Regions from separate parts of the Arthrobacter sp. UNCCL28 genome, predicted to be linked through region 3. Evidence: predicted binding sites of a transcription regulator. Region 3 holds the regulator's gene; each other region holds the start of a gene.

Region 1 (5,932 bases), on a different contig from region 3:
TGGGCGAGGTTCACGTGGTCGATCACGGCGTTCTGCGTGCTGGGGGCGTGTTCCCGCCCTTCGCCGAACTCGTGCGTCCAGGCCGCGGTGCCGTCCGGGCTTCCCTGGCACAGGAAGATCTCGGTGGAATCGGGCGCGGAGATGCCTTGGAAGACTTCCTCGTCGGCCTGGACCTTGCGGGCCACCACGGGTGCCTTGAGTTGCTGGGCGCGGGCGGAGGCAATCACTGGGGAGTCGACGTCGAACCCCAAAGCGGCGATAGCCGGTTCCGCGTGGGATGCCGCCTGTTCGTTGATGATCACGCGGGCCTGGCCCATGGTCCAGAGCTGGACGTCCTTGGTGCGGTGCCGGCCCTCGAACTCGAACCCGAGCTGGCCCAGGAGCTTCTCCAGCTGCGCGGTGTCGTCCGCTTTAACCTCGGCGAAGTTGAAGCCGGCGGGCTCGTTCACCTTGGGCAGCGTGGCAAGTTCCATGGGATAACGACGGCGGGATGCGGCTTTTGCGTCAGTTCCCGCTTCCGCGGAGGTGCTTGCGAGCCATGCGGCGCTCTGCTCCTCAAGCCAGATCAGGGAGCGCATGGCATCAACGGCCGTGCGCTCGGTGTCCGACTGCCGGAAGACGTCGTTGAAAACTTCCAGTGACACCGGCCCGGCGTAACCTGCGCGAACCACGTGGCCCATGAACTTGGCGAGTTCGAACTGGCCCTCCCCGGGGAAAACCCGGTAGTGGCGGCTCCAGGAGAGGACATCCATGGAGAGCTTGGGGGCGTCGGCAACTTGGACGAAGAAGATCTTCTCCGCGTTGATGTCCTCGATCGGTGCGGTGTCCCAATCGCGGGACAGGATGTGGAACGAGTCCAGGCAGGTGCCGAGGTTGGGGTGGTCCACCATCTCCACCAAGCGGTACGCGTGCTCGTAGTCGTTGACGTATTTGCCCCAGGCCAGTGCCTCGTAGGCAACCTTGACGCCGTGGTCCCCTGCCAATCCTGCGAGTTCGGCCAGCTGTTCAGCGCGGAGGTCGTCGTGGTCGATGGTGGCCGTGGCGACGTTGGAGCAGACCAGGATGGTGTCCATGCCAAGGCGTTCCATCAGGTTGAACTTGGCCTCTGCCCGCTTGAGGTTGGCCTTCAGCAGGTTCGGAGTGACGCCGTCGAAATCGCGGAACGGCTGATAGAGATCAAGGCCCAAGCCAAGATCCGCGGCCATTTTCCGTACTTCCTCCGGGCTGTGCGGAGAGGTGACCAGGTCCTGTTCGAAGATCTCGATGCCGTCAAAGCCCGCAATGGCGCAGGCCTGCATTTTCTCTTTCAGCGTGCCGGACAGGCAGACCGTTGCGATTCCGGTGCGCATCAGTGGCCCGCCTTTGCCAGCTCGGGGGTTGCTGCGTCTTCCGCCGCGATCAGCTCCAGGAAATGGGCGCGCATCCGTTCCCGGTCGGCTTTGCGGCCGGTGATGAGCTGGAAAGCGTCCGCCGCCTGACCGACTGCCATCCGACCGCCGTCGAGGACGTCGCATCCCTTGGCGCGGGCCTGGCGGACCAGCTGCGTTTCGATGGGCCGGTAGACGATGTCCGCCACCCAGTGGCGCGGTTCCAGGAGTTCGATGTCCAAAGGCAAGCCAGGGTGGGCGGCCATGCCGATCGGGGTGCAGTGCACCAATCCGTCAGCCAGGGGCATGATCCCCGGCAGCTCGGTGGTGCTTCGGGGCGTCACGGTGGCCTCCGGGAAGAGTGCGCCCAGTTCCGCGGCGCGTTCTGCCGCACGGGCCGGGTCCATGTCCACGAGGTCCAGCGTTTTGACGCCGGCTGTGAGGAGTGCGTAGGCGACGGCGGAGCCGGCACCGCCCGCACCAAGCTGGACCACGCGATCCAGTTTTGCCTTGGGGAGCCCGTCGGCGAGCGCCGAGCCGAAACCGGAGAAGTCGGTGTTGTGGCCGATCAGCCGACCATCCTGGATCAGGACTGTATTGACGGCACCCAGTCGACGGGCGTCGTCGGAAATTTCATCAAGGTGTTCCAGCACCAACTGCTTGCACGGGTGCGTGATGTTCAGGCCGTTGTAGCCCATACGGTTCGCTGCGGTCAGGAGATCCCCGACGGCGGTGGCCGGCAATGCGAGTTCCAGCAGGTCCAGGGGGCGGTACAGCAAGCGGAGGCCTTGCACATCGGCTTCGCGTTCATGCATGGGCGGCGTGAGCGAGGGCATGACGCCTTCGCCTATGAGGCCCACCAGAACGGACTCGGCTCGGTTGCTCATCCTAAAGCTCCTTTGACTTCAGCACCGCGGGCGTTTGGCGCTTTTGGAGGGCGCCGCCTGACCGGGTGTTATTGAGATTACTACAAGTGTTCATATTCCGCACGCTTGTTCTTATCGCGAACATTTGGCGGGTTCTGTTTGGTGCTGCGTTGAGGGGTGTGCGTTGCGGGGCCTGCTCTGCCGGGTATCCCGCGTGCTTGGTGTGCAAAGCGGGCCTCACAACGTGCGGGGTATGCGTTGGGTGGCCCGCTCTGCCGGGTATCCATCGTGTTTGGTGTGCAAAGCAGGCCTCACAACGAGAGGGGGTATGCGTTGGGTGGCCCGCTCTGCTGGGTATCCATCGTGTTTGGTGTGCATAACGGGCCTCGCAACGAGAAGGGTGTGCGTTGCGGGGCCCGCTCTGCTGGGTATCCATCGTGTTTGGTGTGCATAACGGGCCTCGCAACGAGGGGGGGTGCGTTGCGGGGCCCGCTCTGCCGGGTATCCCGCGTGTTTGGTGTGCAAAACGGGCCTCACAACGAGGGCTAGCGCTGGGGCAGGCGGGCCGACAGCTCAGCTGCGGCTTCCTGCAGGGTGGGGACGTGCGCGATCAGCTCCTCCATCCCCATCCGGAAGACGGGCACGGCGACTGCCAGCGATGCGAACGCATGCCCTTGGGAGTTGAGGACAGGGACGGCGACTGCCCGCATTCCGACCTCGTTCTCCTCGTCCATCACGGCGTAGCCCTGACGTCGAACCTGCTCGATTTCCTCGCGGAACACATCGCGATCTGTGATGGAACGTTCCGTGAGGGGGTCCAGGGGAAGTTCTTCCAGCAGGCGCTTCCGCTCCACCTCTTCCTCGAAAGCCACAATGGCCTTGCCCACGGACGTCGTGTGCAGGGCGCCGAGATGGCCGGGATCGCTGGTGACGCGGAACGTCTTGGGGCCATCCACCTTGTTGACCGTCAGGTGATGGTTGCCGTCGCGGACAGAAAGGATGGTGGCCTCATGCGTCTGCTCCGTGACCCGCTGCAGGACAGGCAGTGCCGTAGCCGCGAAGCCGTGGTGATTGGAAACCCGCTGCCCCAGCTGGAACACGCGCAGGCCCAGGTGGTAGCGCCGCCCGTCGGGCTCGTAGTCCACAAAGCCGTCGCGCGTGAGCGAGCCCAGCAGCCGGTAGGTAGTACTGAAGGGCAGGCCTGCACTCCTTGCCAGGTCCGCCGCACTGGCGCCGCGCGGCTCGTCGCCCAGCAGGACCAACAAACTCAGGGCTTTGCCGACCATGTCGGTCTTTGTGTCTTCTTTCACACTCATGACTCGATGCTCCCACATAGTGAGAGCTATTTCTAGATGGTGGTGACATCTCTTGACAAGTGACCCCACTCACAGCCACTATTGCTGTATTGCACAAGTAGCTCTCACCATGTGGTTACTTTAGGGATGATCCGGCCGCACCTCGCTCTGGTCTTCCCACCGAAGCCAGATCCGCGACATCGTCGTCACAGAAGGAACCTTCCATGAGCCAAACAATGCCGTCAGCGACGCCAGGCACTGAAACCACCACAGGAACACCCCGGAAAGCCGCACTTGCCAGCTTCCTGGGCAGCGCGGTGGAGTACTACGACTTCTTCATCTTCGGCTCCGCCGCAGCCCTGATCTTCCCCCACGTGTTCTTCCCCTCCGCCGACGCCAATGCGGCTGTCATGTCTTTTGCCACCTTTGGTTTCGCGTACTTGGCCCGCCCCATCGGTGCGGCATTCCTGGGTCATTTCGGAGACAAGATCGGCCGGCAAAAGGTCCTCATGTTTACCCTGGTCCTGATGGGCGCGTCGACGTTCGTGATCGGCTGCCTCCCTGATTTCAAAACAATCGGCTGGTGGGCGCCCGCTCTGCTGGTGCTCGCCCGGTTGTGCCAGGGACTTTCCGCAGCCGGTGAACAAGCTGGCGCGTCATCCATGACCTTGGAACACGCTCCAGACAACCGCCGATCTTTCTTTACGTCATGGACCCTCACTGGAACCCAGGGAGGCCAGATCTTGGCCGCATTGGTTTTCATCCCCGTGGTGGCACTGCCGGATGACATCAAATACGGAATCGGCTGGCGCGTCCCCTTCTGGCTCAGCGCAGTGGTGGTGCTTGTGGCCTTCTTCATCCGCCGCACCCTGCACGAACCGCCCGCTTTCGCTGAGGCCCAGAAGAACAACCAGATCGCCAAGCTTCCCATCGCAGACCTGCTGAAGCACCACTGGCAGGACGTCCTGCGGGTCATCTGCTGCGCTTTCATTGCAGCAGTCAGCACCGTTTTCGGCACCCTCGCCATCAAATACGCCCAGGATGTCGCCGGGGTCAACAGCACCATCACTCTGTGGCTGGTGGTTGCGGCCAACGTTGTTGCCCTGGGAACCCAGCCGCTGTTCGGCATGCTCGCAGACCGCATCGGACGCAAGCCCGTGTTCATCTACGGGGCCGTGGCGAGCGCCATCATGACACCATTCTTCTTCCTGAGCTTCGAATCCGGCTCCACGCCGCTTATGTTCATCGCCGCTATCGCGTACTTCTCACTGGGCTACGCGGCAGCCAACGCCGTGTGGCCTTCGTTCTACGGCGAGATGTTCAGCACTAAAGTCCGCTTCTCCGGCTTGGCCATCGGCACCCAGCTTGGCTTCCTTGCGGCAGGCTTCGCGCCCACCATCGTCACCGCGATCGGCGGAACCAAGCCTGGCGGATGGGTCCCAGTTTCGATCTTCACAGCCGTAGTTTGCCTCATCGCCGTCATCTCGGCCTCCACCGCCCGCGAATCCGCCAAGACGCCCACCGCAGAGCTCGGCCTGCCCAAGCAAACCCAGCACGTGTAACCCGCACTCAGCCCCGCTGGGCTGAGACCGGAGAAGCAGCGAAAAACCCGGAATGCCACACGGCATTCCGGGTTTTTTCGCTCTTCTTAAACCTGAGGGGCCCAAGCAACCGGGAAGGAGCGCTTCCCACTTCCACGTTGCGTCGCCCTATTCAACAATTCCACGGCGCCGGGCCTGAGGCTCACCTGTGGACAACTCCGAGTGCGGGTTACCGCGGGTCCAACGCCACCGGCTTGAACTTTCCAGAACCCGTTCCGGAGTAGAGAAGCAGTGTTCCATCCCCGGCCACGCCCACCAGGGACGGATCGCCCGTCCCCGTAAAGGCGTTGCCCAGGGCAGCAAAGGAAGTGAACATGTTCCACCCGGACCCCAGGTACTGCCGTGTCAGGAAGCCCCCGGTGCCGTTGCCCGGATAGAGCCACAGTGCACCATCGGTACCACGTGCGAGGACGTCTTCCCGGCCGTCACCGTTGAAGTCGCTGCCCTGCATGACGGCGTTGAAGATGTTCCAGCCAGTCCCGATCTGCTTCCACGGCTGGAATCCCCCGGCACCGTTGCCGGGGTAGAGCCACAAGGCTCCGTCCGCGGCCCGTGCCAGGATGTCGGAGCGGCCATCGCCGGAGAAGTCGCCCGGTGCCAGCAGCTCAGTGAATCCTTGCCAGCCCGTACCAATCTGTTTGCGGGCCAGGAACTGCCCCTTCCCATCGGTCGGATAAAGCCACAGCGTCCCGTCGGAGGCCCTGGCCACCAGATCCGGGTGCCTGTCGCCGTCGAAGTCGCCGACGCTCAGAACCGACGTGAAGATGTTCCACCCGGTCCCCACCTGTACGCGCGGCAGGAAG
Region 2 (5,932 bases), 240 kb from region 3:
ACCGGTCAGGGTGAGCTTTTCGATCCCCCAGCGAAGGAGCCGGACGGCATCATCGACGTTGCCTCGCCGAAAAAGGATGAGCGCGAGCCCGTTCCTGTTGAACACCTCATCAAAAACGACGTTGTCATTTTCCCGCTCGTCCGGCGTTAGACCTTGAATGATGGCATAAGCCTCATTCAGCAGTGCCTCACTACGATCCAGGCTCCTCAACCCGGACGGGTGGTGGCGGGCGTACAACATGGCTTTGCCATAGAGCGCGCGTACTGCATCAAGCGGTTCCCCGGAGTCACGCCAGCGCTCGTAATAGAACTCGGCTTGGATTGTTGCATCCAACATGGCGCTGGCGAGGGCCAAGAGGTTCCACACGCGCGGTGACTGTTCAGTCTCCTGTAGGCGTTGGCCCAGGTTCAGGGCAGTCCAGGCATCACCCGAGTTGACGTAGTCAAACGCCAACGATGCTATGCGGGCAGCATTGTCCCCTCTGGAGGGAGCCCGAAGCAGGGCGAGCAACGCCCGTTCCTCTTCCTGGACGGGGACAAGGGCGGCATCTTCCACGGTCTCTATCCGCAACTGAACCGACCAGCCGCAGATCCGGACGGCGACATCAAGGAAATCACGGCTCGGTTTGTCCATTTCCAGGGCGTCCGTCACCACGATTTCCACTTGCCCGTGGGTCCGGGAAAGGTACTGGGCGATCTTTATGTAACTGCGCTGGGCTCTCTGCTGCTGAAAGAAGCGGATCTGCTCACTGGATGTTGCTGCGTCCGTAAGGCTGGCTGATCCAGCCCTCACTTTGGCCGACAACGCGGTGTCCAAGGGGTAGAGGAGACGAAGGCTCTGGGAGAGTTCGTCCGGGTGCGCGGTGGGACTTAATCCTAAACTCTGGAGTATGGCCTTGACGACGCCAAATGAAACAGGGGAATTAGTTGATGCGCTCACGCAGAACAAGATGAGTCCTTAGATGTAAAAAGGCAGGGGTGCCGGTACTGAACCGGCACCCCTGAAGCGGAAACTAGAGTGTTGCTTTACCGCCATAAAGGACGGCAAAGTCAATCTTCTGTTCCTTGGGCTTTTCGATCTTGAGCTGCACTGATTTCCCCAATCAATAAATGAGTACAGCCCTTTGCTGCCCTCGTGAGGAAGCTAACACAGATTTATTGACAGGCAAAGTCACATGGTTTTCAAACCTTCACTTCATCGCCCCAGTGCTTTCGCGACGCCACGGCGACATCAGAAGCGTGATTGGATGGCAGTGTGCGGAAACTGTTGCCAGGGGACGACGTAACGGCGGCCCGGTTGGGCGCTTCTCGAGTAGGAGCAGGGGTTTCCGCGGAAACGGATTCGAGGCGATCCGTTGCCTCGCGCCTCATGTGGGGCATCGCGTCGGCCCTCGTCTCGGTGTTGCTGGGAGCGGTCGCCCAAGCCTCCGCGGTGTGGGTCAGCGACTCGTGGCCCGAGGTTCTGGTCTACCTCGTTATGCCGGGGTGGGCGTTTATTCTGTTCGCTCACCTTCTGAGCGGATTTGCTGCCGTGGTGGCACTGGCTCTGCTTATACCGGCGTTGGTCAGGCGGATTTCCCGTGGCTGGCTCCGGCGGCTGACTGCTGTACTTGCAGTTCTGGCCAGTGTGGCGGCGGCTCTGCCGTGGTCTCTGTATTCGGCTGGCATGGGGCTGGCCGCCGTGGCGGCAACCTACACCGAAGTAAAGGCCAGCAGCGGAGAAAGTGTCATCGTCGAACAATCAGGGTTCGACCCACAAACCTATTCCATTTATTCACAAAAATCGTGGGGGCTCTGGCAGCGAAGTGTCCCGTCGCTGTCCGCCACACAGTTCTTCGACCCCAAGGACTGCATACTGACGGGCGGAAGTGGCAACCTTGTGCTCCAGTGCGGAGTCGATGAGATCGTGGTGCCGCGCTAGGGTCGCCACTCACTGGCCAGGAAACACCTTGTAGCCGTCATCGGCAGCCGACTTCTTCGGCGCAGGAAGCGGGAGGTTTCCTGGCTGTCCTCTTCTTGTCGGGGCCTGGCGGTACAGTAAAGGTATTCGAATATATGTTCGAGTACGCGGCGTGTCCTGCTCCAGAATCGCGGCACGCGTGCTGACGCCGAACGGAGGAGACCGATGTCCAAGCCAGCACTCATGCACCGGATGCAAGAGATCGCCCACGTGGACATCAACTGTTTCTACGCTTCGGCGGAACGTGCCTTCAACCCTTCGCTGGAGGGCAAGCCAGTGATTGTGCTGTCCAACAACGACGGCTGCGCAGTGACCAGGTCTCCGGAAGCGAAGAAGCTGGGGATCGGGCTGGGGGAACCTTGGTTCAAACTTGCTCCACGGGCCAGGGAATGGGGTCTCATTGCCCTCTCAAGCAACTACGAGCTCTACGGGGACATCAGCTCCCGTGTCATGGAACTCCTGGCCCGCTACTCGGCTTGGCAGGAGGTGTACTCCATTGATGAGGCGTTTCTGGGGGTAAAAGGTCAACCGCAAGAGCTGCTGGAACTGGGACGGACCATCAAAACTGCGTGCCAACGGCATGTGGGCGTGCCGGTCTGCGTGGGGATTGCCCGTACCAAGACGCTTGCCAAGCTGGCCAACAAATGGGCCAAGCACAATCCGGCTTTCAACGGAGTGTGCCGTTGGGACTCGGTTCCTGAGGCCCAACGGGAGGCCTTGATGGCACGGCTGTCGGTGATTGAGATCTGGGGCGTAGCCACCAGGCTGACCAAACGGTTGAACGCCATGGGGATCTTCTCCATCCTTGACCTGGTCCGGGCCGACCCTGTGGCCCTGCGGGACAAGTTCTCCATTGTCATGATGCGCACAGTGCTGGAATTGCAGGGCACCCCGTGCATCCCGATGGAGGAGGAAAGGATCGGGAGGGACCAGCTGATCTTCTCCCGCTCCTTTTCAACGCCGATTACGACGACGGCGCAGCTGCGGCAGGTGCTCAGCGTCTACGGCCAGATGGCAAGTGCCAGGCTCGCCAAACACGATCTCCAAGCAAAATTGCTCACGGCCTTTGCCGCCACTTCGGTCTATAACCCCAACGACAAGTCCTTTCCGACGGTTAACGTCAAGCTGCCCATGCCCACCTCGGATCCCGTGCTGCTGACCAAGGCTGCCCATGCATTGGTTCCCAGGATCCAGGAAGGCGTCAGGTACGCCAAGGCCGGGATTATGGTCACTGACCTCCGCCCCAGCGGGAATCAGAAACCGCTGGAGATCTTTGAGAACCGGCACGAGGAACGTGGGATCGGCCCCCTGTTGGAGCAAGTCAGCAAGCGCTACGGCCGGGGCTCCATCGGTTTGGGGCACGCCGGAATCAAGGGAGGACCCGACTGGTCCATGAAACGGGACATGCTCAGTCCCCGGTACACCACCAACTGGGACGAACTTCCCTTGGTGAAGGCGGCCTGAGGTGGGCGGACGCCACTACCTACGGGCAGGCACCCCAGGCAGGCACCCCAGGCAGGCACCCCAGGCAGGCACCCAGACAGGCACCCAGGCAGGCGGCCTGGGCAGTGCACCTACGCCCGCAGCCGGTACCCGCGCTTGACTACCGTTTCCACGAGCTTGCCATCGGGCAGCGAGGAGCGCAGCCGGCTGACCGTCATGTCCAGGGCATGCACGGAGCCGCGCAGATCCAACAGGTCCGAGAGCGCCTCGCGGGACAACACTGCCCCGCCCGCGCCGAGCAGGGCACGCAGGAGCAGCAGGGGAGCCGGCGCCAAGTCAATGACCTCACCGTTGATCCGCAGGCAACGCCCACGCAGCTCAATGGTGGCGCTCTTGGTCTCCAAGCGGCGCACATGGTTCAGGGACAAATGCTCGGTAACCAACCGGATCAGCGCCCCCATGCGGTAACGGTCAGGGATCAGTGGCGTCAGACCGGCGTCGACCAGTGGTTGTGCGGTGACAGGCCCCACTGCGGCAACCGTCACGGGGCCCTTCAGGGCTTCGATGAGCTGACGGTAAAGGCCCATTTCGTGGGCTGTGCTCCACATCGCGTCCACGGCTGGTGCGCTGGTGAAAGTCAGGACATCGAGGTTGCCGCCCACCACAGCCTCGATCAGGCGCGGGAGCTTGTCCTCGCCGTCGGGCTTCACCCAGCGGTAGGGGGTGACGGTCAGGACAATGGCACCGGACATGCGCAGCCGTTCCAGCTGGCGCACATCGGTGTAACCATGCAGCTGCACGGCCACCGTCTTGCCGCGCACGCCTTCGGCCAGGAGCATGTCAACCAGTGTGGCCGTGGTTTCGTCACTGCTGATTCCGACGTCGGCAAGACCGGCCGCGCGTACGGCACCGCGGGCCTTGGGTCCACGGACGAACATGCGGCAGACGGAGAGTGCGTCCAGGAGTTGTTCTCCGATGCCGAAAGAGTCGGCGGCCTCGCACCAACGGCGCATGCCGTACGCGGTGGTGGCGATGCAGATGTCCGGCTTCGCGGCAATGATGGTGCGGGTGTCCTCAATAAGGACCATGTCTTCCTGCACCGGGGCGATCTTCAGTGCGGGGGCGTGCAACACGCTCGCACCGCGGCGCTCCAGGGCCTCAATGAGGTCACGGGAACGGCGGTGCGAGGTGACTCCGATCCGGAATCCATCCAGCGGCGCATCGGCGGCCTCGGAAACTTCCGGTGCAGCTGTAGGGTCCTGGACTTCAAAGGTGCGTGCAACAGTCATAAGTTTTACCCTCAGGCTTCAAGGAGCGAAGCCGCCAGGCGGCTCAGTTCAGCGGATGCTTCGGCGTGGTTGCGGTTGGCCTCGGCTACCTTGACCACTTCGCCAATGACCAGCACAGCCGGATTGCTGCAGCCGGTGGCAGCTGTTTCGATCGTACCCAGGTCAGCGATGGTGGTGCGTTGCCCCGGACGGTAACCGCGTTCCACCACGGCCATTGGCATCTCCGGCTTCATCCCTGCCCGGCGCAACCCGGCGGCCAGTTGGGGAAGGGTGCCGATGCCCATGAGGACCACGATCGTCCCGCCCAGGCCGGCCAAATGCATGTGTTCCGTCTCGGTCAAGGGTGCGTGGCCGGAGACCACCGTGAACATGTGGCTCACTTCGCGGTGCGTGACCGGGATGCCGGCTGCGGCGGGAACGGAGATGGCGCTGGTGACGCCGGAGATGACCCGTACCGGGACCCCGGCGGCAACGCAGGCAGCCACCTCCTCGCCGCCACGCCCGAACACGTAGGGATCCCCGCCCTTGAGCCGGACCACGTTCTTGCCCGCAAGGGCAGCTTCGACCATCAGCTTCTCGATGTCGCGCTGCGTGACTTTGTGAAGGCCAGGCTGCTTGCCCACGTCCACCAGTTCCGCAGAGGTCAGATCGGCGAGCTCCTGGTAAGGGGCCAGGCGGTCATAGAACACCACGTCGGCATCACGCAGGGCGTCCACGGCGCCGACGGTCAGGAGGTCCAGGGCTCCCGGGCCTCCGCCCACCAAAGTCACGTGACCCTCCGCGCCGGGGGCAGGCTCAAAAGCCACGGGCACACCGGCCTCGCGGCAGCGTTCCACCAACGGCAGCCAGCCGTCGTCGCCGTCGTCCACCACGGCCACCAGGAACGGACGCTCCGGGAGCAGCCCGTCACCTGGCACCCCCGCAGGTGTGCTCAGGCGGTACACGTTGGCCCCGGCAGCCTGGTATCGCCGGATGGCTTGGCGGGCACAGGTGTCCGAGCCCGTGACAAGGACGTCGCGGTCGGTGAGATCAATAGTGAGCTGCATGGTGAACCCCTAGTTTCCTGCGCCGACGGTTTCGCTGCGGACCGGAATGGTCGACGCGATGAGCACGCCACCCTTTTCCTCATTGGTAGCCGGACGGATCTGGCCACGCTCCGGAACGAAGGAAATGGATTCGTCCTTCTGGTCGGGAGCATTGACGAAGGAGCGGAAACGGCGGAGGCGCTCCGGGTCCTTCAA
Region 3 (5,932 bases):
GAAGCACTCCGGATCCGATTCCGACGCCCAGGACATGAGTCCTGAACAAATCCAGGCCGTGATCGACCGGATTCTTTCCAAGGATGTACCTGCGCAGGCATCCGATGACAACGATGCCAGCGGGGTTTTCGGCAAGGCGCAAGCCATCTCCACCCTTGACCAGGAACACAGCATCTACGACGGTGACCAGGAAGACCTGGCAGAGCGCCGGGCCCTGCGCCGTACTGCGGGACTTTCAACGGAACTCGAAGATGTCACCGAGGTCGAATACCGGCAGTTGCGCCTGGAACGCGTTGTCCTTGCCGGCTTGTGGACCGAGGGCACTCTTGCAGATGCCGAGAACTCCCTGCGGGAGTTGGCTGCCCTGGCTGAGACGGCCGGTTCGGAAGTCCTCGATGGTTTGGTGCAGCGGCGCATGAAGCCGGACCCGGGCACCTTCCTGGGGTCAGGCAAGGCCCAGGAACTGAAGGACATCGTTGCCGCCACAGGCGCCGATACCGTCGTGGTTGACACCGAACTGGCGCCTTCCCAGCGCCGTGGGCTTGAGGACATTGTCAAAGTCAAGGTTGTCGACCGGACCACTCTGATCCTGGACATCTTCGCCCAGCATGCCAAGAGCCGTGAGGGCAAGGCCCAAGTTGAGCTTGCGCAGCTCGAGTACCTCCTGCCGCGCCTGCGTGGTTGGGGCGACTCGATGTCCCGCCAGGCCGGTGGCCAGGTGGGCGGAGCCGGCGCCGGAATGGGTTCACGTGGTCCGGGCGAAACCAAGATCGAACTGGATCGCCGCAGGATCCGGACGCGCATGGCCAAGCTTCGCCGTGAAATCGCTGCCATGAAGCCGGCGCGTGAGACCAAGCGGGCCAACCGCCGTCGTAATGCCGTTCCTTCTGTCGCGATCGCCGGTTACACGAACGCTGGAAAGTCCTCGCTCCTGAACCGCCTCACTGATGCCGGTGTCCTGGTGGAGAACGCCCTGTTCGCCACCTTGGATCCCACTGTTCGTAAGGCCCAGACTCCGGATGGCATCGGCTACACGCTTGCTGACACCGTGGGGTTTGTCCGTTCACTGCCCACGCAGCTGATCGAGGCTTTCCGTTCCACCCTGGAAGAAGTGGCCGACGCAGATTTGATCCTGCATGTGGTGGATGCCTCGCATCCTGATCCGGAAGGCCAGATCGCTGCCGTCCGCTCCGTCTTCACGGAGGTCGACGCCCGCAAGGTGCCCGAGATCATTGTGCTGAACAAGGTTGACGTTGCGGATCCCTTCGTCGTGGAGCGGCTCAAGCAGAAGGAACCCCGGCACGCGGTGGTTTCCACGCGTACAGGCCAGGGCATCGCTGAGTTGTTGGAAGACATCAGTCAATCCATTCCCCGGCCTGGAGTTCGGCTGGAACTGCTCATTCCCTACGATCGCGGCGAAATGATCAGTAAACTGCACAGCTCCGACTCGGAGATCCTGACCTTGGAGCACGAGGAAAACGGGACCCGCGTAGTTGTCATGGTCCGCGAAGGCCTGGCAGCCGAACTGGAGCCGTTCGTTACTAATGGTTGAGAAGGTGGCGGCGGACGCCGCTGAGTCATTGGGGGAGAAAACCACCCTCGAGTTGTTGGACCGGGCTGTTGCCGGCATGGGTGGTCAGAGCCGTGCCGGCCAGCACGAGATGGCCAAACACGTTGCCAGGGCCATTGAAACCGGGGAACACCTGCTGGTCCAGGCGGGAACGGGCACAGGTAAGTCGTTGGCGTACCTGATCCCGTTGATCGCGCATTCAATGGACAGCGCCAAACCGACTCTGGTGTCCACCGCCACCTTGGCACTCCAAACCCAGATTGTGGGCCGTGACCTGCCGCGGCTGCTGGAGAACATTACCCCCGCCCTTGAGCGGCCCGTCAAGGTGGCATTGGTCAAGGGCAGGGCCAACTACGTCTGCCGGCAAAAACTTGAAGGCGGGTTTCCCAGTGAGGAGCCTTCCGAAGGGCAGCTCTTCTCTTTGGGCGAGGACACCAGCGTCCCGCACTTTGCTGCATCCATGGGTGGGCCGCAATCCCAGTTGGGCAAGGAAGTGGTCCGGCTCCGGGAATGGGCGGAGAAGACCGCTACAGGCGATCGTGACGAGCTTATGCCGGGCGTCACGGACCGTGCCTGGAGACAGGTCTCTGTCACCTCCATGGAGTGCCTCGGCGCGCAGAAGTGTCCGCTGGCCGAAGAGTGCTTCAGCGAGCTGGCGCGCTCACGGGCCGGTGAGGCCGACGTCGTGGTTACCAACCACGCCATGCTGGCCGTCAGCGCCTTTGAGGGGCTCGCTGTGCTGCCTGAGTATGACGTCGTGGTGGTTGACGAGGCGCACGAACTGCAGGACCGCGTCACCGGCGCGGTCTCCGGCCAGCTGTCCGTGGCGATGGTCCACGCAGCGGCGTCAAGTGCCCGCAAGCACACCGCCATCACGGTGGACGCGCTCAATGCCGCGGCCGATCGCCTGGACATGGCCATAGCGGGCGTTCCCAATGGACTTCTGCCCAGCGGACTCAACGACGAACAGCTCGATTGCCTGGATCAGTTGCGGGAGGCCACGCGCGCGGCATTGTCGGATTCGAAGACCGACTCTTCAAACGCGGTCGACGGCGGCCGGCAACTGGCCCGCTCAAGGCTCATGCTCATCCTGGAGCTGTGTGAGCGCATGCTGGCCGCCAAGGAGAACCGGGAAGTCGTATGGTTCTCGCGGAACAGCACCTTTGACCCCAGCCAGGGGTACTCCCAACCCGACGAGACCGCCCCTGCGCTTATCAACATCGCTCCGTTGAGCGTTGCAGGCAGGTTGAGGGAAGGCTTGTTTGCGGGCCACACGGTGGTGCTCACCTCCGCGACCCTGGCCATCGGTTCGGCTTTTGAGCCGGCAGCCGGAGGCCTGGGGTTGATCGGCGATGGTGCACCGAGCTGGACGGGGATCGACGTCGGATCACCCTTCGACTACCCCAAACAAGGGGTGTTGTACGTGGCCAAGCACCTGCCCAAGCCAGGCCGCGGAACCTCACCTGATGCCCTGGATGAGTTGGAAGACCTCATCCGTGCCTCCGGCGGGGGAGCGTTGTGCCTTTTCTCCTCGCGACGTGCCGCCGAGGAAGCTGCCGATGCCATGCGGCTCCGACTTGATGTCAATATCCTCTGCCAGGGCGAATCCACCATGGCAGCCTTGGTCAAGCAGTTTGCCGATGAACCCGATACCTGCCTCTTCGGCACGATGTCCTTGTGGCAGGGCGTGGATGTCCCGGGTGGTTCATGCCGCCTGGTGGTCATTGACCGCATTCCCTTCCCGCGGCCCGATGACCCCCTGATGACTGCCCGCTCACGCGCTGTGGCGCAGTCCGGCGGCAACGGTTTCATGGCCGTGTCAGCTACTCATGCCGCTATCCGCCTGGCTCAAGGAGCAGGCCGGCTTATCCGGTCCACCGGCGACAAAGGGGTTGTGGCTGTCCTGGACTCCAGGCTCTCGACGGAGCGCTACGGAGGCTTCCTCCGGGCTGCACTGCCGCCCTTCTGGGCTACGACGGACCGCGCAGTGGTTCGGGGCGTGCTGGAGCGTTTGGGCTCCGCCAAGGCCTCCTAGAGGGAGCGCAGGACCGATACGACCTTGCCCATGATGGTGGCTTGGTCGCCCAAAATGGGTTCGTACTGGGTGTTTTGGGGAAGAAGCCACGTATGGCCATCGCGCTGGCGGAAGGTTTTGACGGTTGCTTCGTCGTCCAGCAGGGCGGCGACGATGTCTCCATTAATGGCGTCGTTCTGCCGGCGGACCACAACCCAGTCGCCGTCGCAGATAGCAGCGTCGATCATCGAATCGCCGGCCACCTTCAGCATGAACAGCTCGCCATGCCCGACGAGCTGCCGGGGCAGGGGAAGCACGTCCTCCACAGTCTGGTCAGCCAAAATGGGGCCGCCGGCAGCAATGCGGCCAACCAAGGGCACCATGGCAGTATCGCTGGCGCTGGCAAGCTCCGTCACGGCAAAGCCACCCGTGCTGCGCAGAGTTGCCGGCGCTTCCACTCCCGGGATGGGTCCGCCATCGAGGGTAAGGGGCATCAGGACTTCCATGGCCCTGGGACGTTTGGGATCGCGGCGGAGATAACCAAGTTTTTCCAGCTGGGAGAGCTGGTGAGTCACGCTCGACAGGCTCGCGAGCCCTACAGTGTCACCGATCTCGCGCATGCTGGGCGGATACCCGTTGTCGTTGACTGATCGCTGGATGGTTTCCAGGATCTTCTTCTGCCGGACGGTCAGGCTTTTGGGACTCTTTTGAGGCTGCTGGCTCCGCAGGGGTGCCCCGCCGCCGGTGGCTTTCGCTGCCATGTTCGCCAATGCCTTTCATTCCGCCCGGAGTGTGCCCGGGGACGAAAGGGTCTGCCAAAAATGTCAGACCCTCCTGTTCCACTGAAACAGTGCTGTTTCTTCACTCAAACGTAGGGCAGCCACAGGCGTTTATCAAACATTTGTTCTAGCGAGTCTCGACACCGTTCGTTGATAAGTGCTAAAAATGTCATAGCAAGGTTCGAATATGTGTTCTATAAACCTGCTGTTGAGGCCCGATGTTCGAACGATGTGTTCGAACGAAGTGTTCGGACAAGCCGTGACACGCAGGGGAACACCAAAGAATTGGCAGCCATGTACCGGGATCCGGCGCACGGCAATAGCTCAGAAGGGCTCAGCTCATGTCCGCAATCACTACGTTCGCTGATTTCCGTACCACCCAGGCGCCGACGCGCCTGCGTCTGACCCGACGGGGACGGATCGTCTTCTTCGGCATCCCTGCGATGCTGCTGGTGGCTGCGCTGCTGAGCCTTGCTGGTTTCATCACCTCTCCTGCAAAGGCATCTGATTCGCAGGCGCAGCTTCGGCCACCTGTTGCGGTAACGGTAACGGTCCAGCCGGGTCAGTCACTGTGGGGCATCGCCGGGGCTGCCGCTCCTGAGCGGGATCCGCGCGATGTCATCGCCGAGATCATCCAGTTGAACGACCTCCGCGGTGGCCGCATCCAGCCTGGCCAGCAGCTGTTTGTACCCGCCAGCTAGCGAATTCCGTCCCGGCACCCGCCGGGGTTCGGCGTCACAGTTAGTGGCCAGTCCACCCAGCCCCTTAAACTGGGGTGGTGAGTGACCAGCTTGAGCGACTTGACCGACTACCCCTCCGGACCAACCTGCGTGGACTGAGCCCCTATGGCGCGCCGCAGCTTGATGTTCCCATTTTGCTCAACGTCAACGAAAACACCCATGGAGTCCCTGCGGATGTTCAGGCGGCCATCACGGAAGCTGTAGCTGCTGCCGCCACCGGGCTCAACCGCTACCCGGACAGGGAGTTCACTGAACTCCGGGAATCGTTGGCCGAATACCTTGGCCACGGTCTCACTCCCGGCAACATCTGGGCAGCCAACGGTTCCAATGAGGTGTTGCAGCAGATCCTCCAGGCATTTGGCGGACCTGGCCGGAAGGCGCTGGGATTCCCGCCCACATACTCCATGTACCCGTTGCTGGCCAGCGGCACGGATACAGAGTACGTCCAGGGGGTCCGGGCCGAGGACTATGGGCTCGATGCAGCTTCGGCTGCCGCCCAGGTCCGTGAAACAGGAGCCAACATTGTGTTCCTCTGCTCTCCCAACAATCCAACCGGCACAGGGCTGGGCCTTGATGTCGTTGAGGCTGTTTACGACGCCGGCGAAGCCAGCCGGGCCATAGTGATTGTTGATGAGGCGTACCACGAGTTCGCGCACGACAATACGCCGAGCGCACTGACCCTGCTGCCTGGACGCGAGCGTTTGATCGTTTCCCGCACCATGAGCAAGGCGTTTGCCCTTGCGGGTGCCCGGCTGGGTTACATGGCCGCGGCGCCGGAGGTCACGGATGCCATCAGGTTGGTCCGCCTCCCGTACCACCTCTCGGCTGT

What was found. The regulator LexA, encoded in region 3, represses DNA repair genes until DNA is damaged. The targets are predictions, from matches to a motif close to TCGAACANNTGTTCGA.
Region 1: the regulator LexA is predicted to act here: its motif matches at 2,352-2,367, upstream of BLQ01_RS18555 (shikimate dehydrogenase).
Region 2: the regulator LexA is predicted to act here: its motif matches at 2,047-2,062, upstream of BLQ01_RS06735 (Y-family DNA polymerase).

Annotation. Positions count from the first base shown of each region.
Region 1 covers NZ_FMWE01000008.1:44,832-50,763, forward strand. The annotation lists gene BLQ01_RS18550 (bifunctional sugar phosphate isomerase/epimerase/4-hydroxyphenylpyruvate dioxygenase family protein) at 1-1,349, opposite strand, end outside; gene BLQ01_RS18555 (shikimate dehydrogenase) at 1,349-2,254, opposite strand; gene BLQ01_RS18560 (IclR family transcriptional regulator) at 2,779-3,549, opposite strand; gene BLQ01_RS18565 (MFS transporter) at 3,753-5,090, shown strand; gene BLQ01_RS18570 (FG-GAP-like repeat-containing protein) at 5,299-5,932, opposite strand, start outside.
Region 2 covers NZ_FMWE01000002.1:468,471-474,402, reverse strand. The annotation lists gene BLQ01_RS06745 (tetratricopeptide repeat protein) at 1-939, opposite strand, end outside; gene BLQ01_RS06740 (hypothetical protein) at 1,255-1,920, shown strand; gene BLQ01_RS06735 (Y-family DNA polymerase) at 2,125-3,423, shown strand; gene BLQ01_RS06730 (uroporphyrinogen-III synthase) at 3,534-4,691, opposite strand; gene cobA (uroporphyrinogen-III C-methyltransferase) at 4,703-5,737, opposite strand; gene nirB (nitrite reductase large subunit NirB) at 5,747-5,932, opposite strand, start outside.
Region 3 covers NZ_FMWE01000002.1:230,617-236,548, reverse strand. The annotation lists gene hflX (GTPase HflX) at 1-1,552, shown strand, start outside; gene BLQ01_RS05725 (ATP-dependent DNA helicase) at 1,545-3,605, shown strand; gene lexA (transcriptional repressor LexA) at 3,602-4,345, opposite strand; gene BLQ01_RS05715 (LysM peptidoglycan-binding domain-containing protein) at 4,705-5,064, shown strand; gene BLQ01_RS05710 (histidinol-phosphate transaminase) at 5,142-5,932, shown strand, end outside.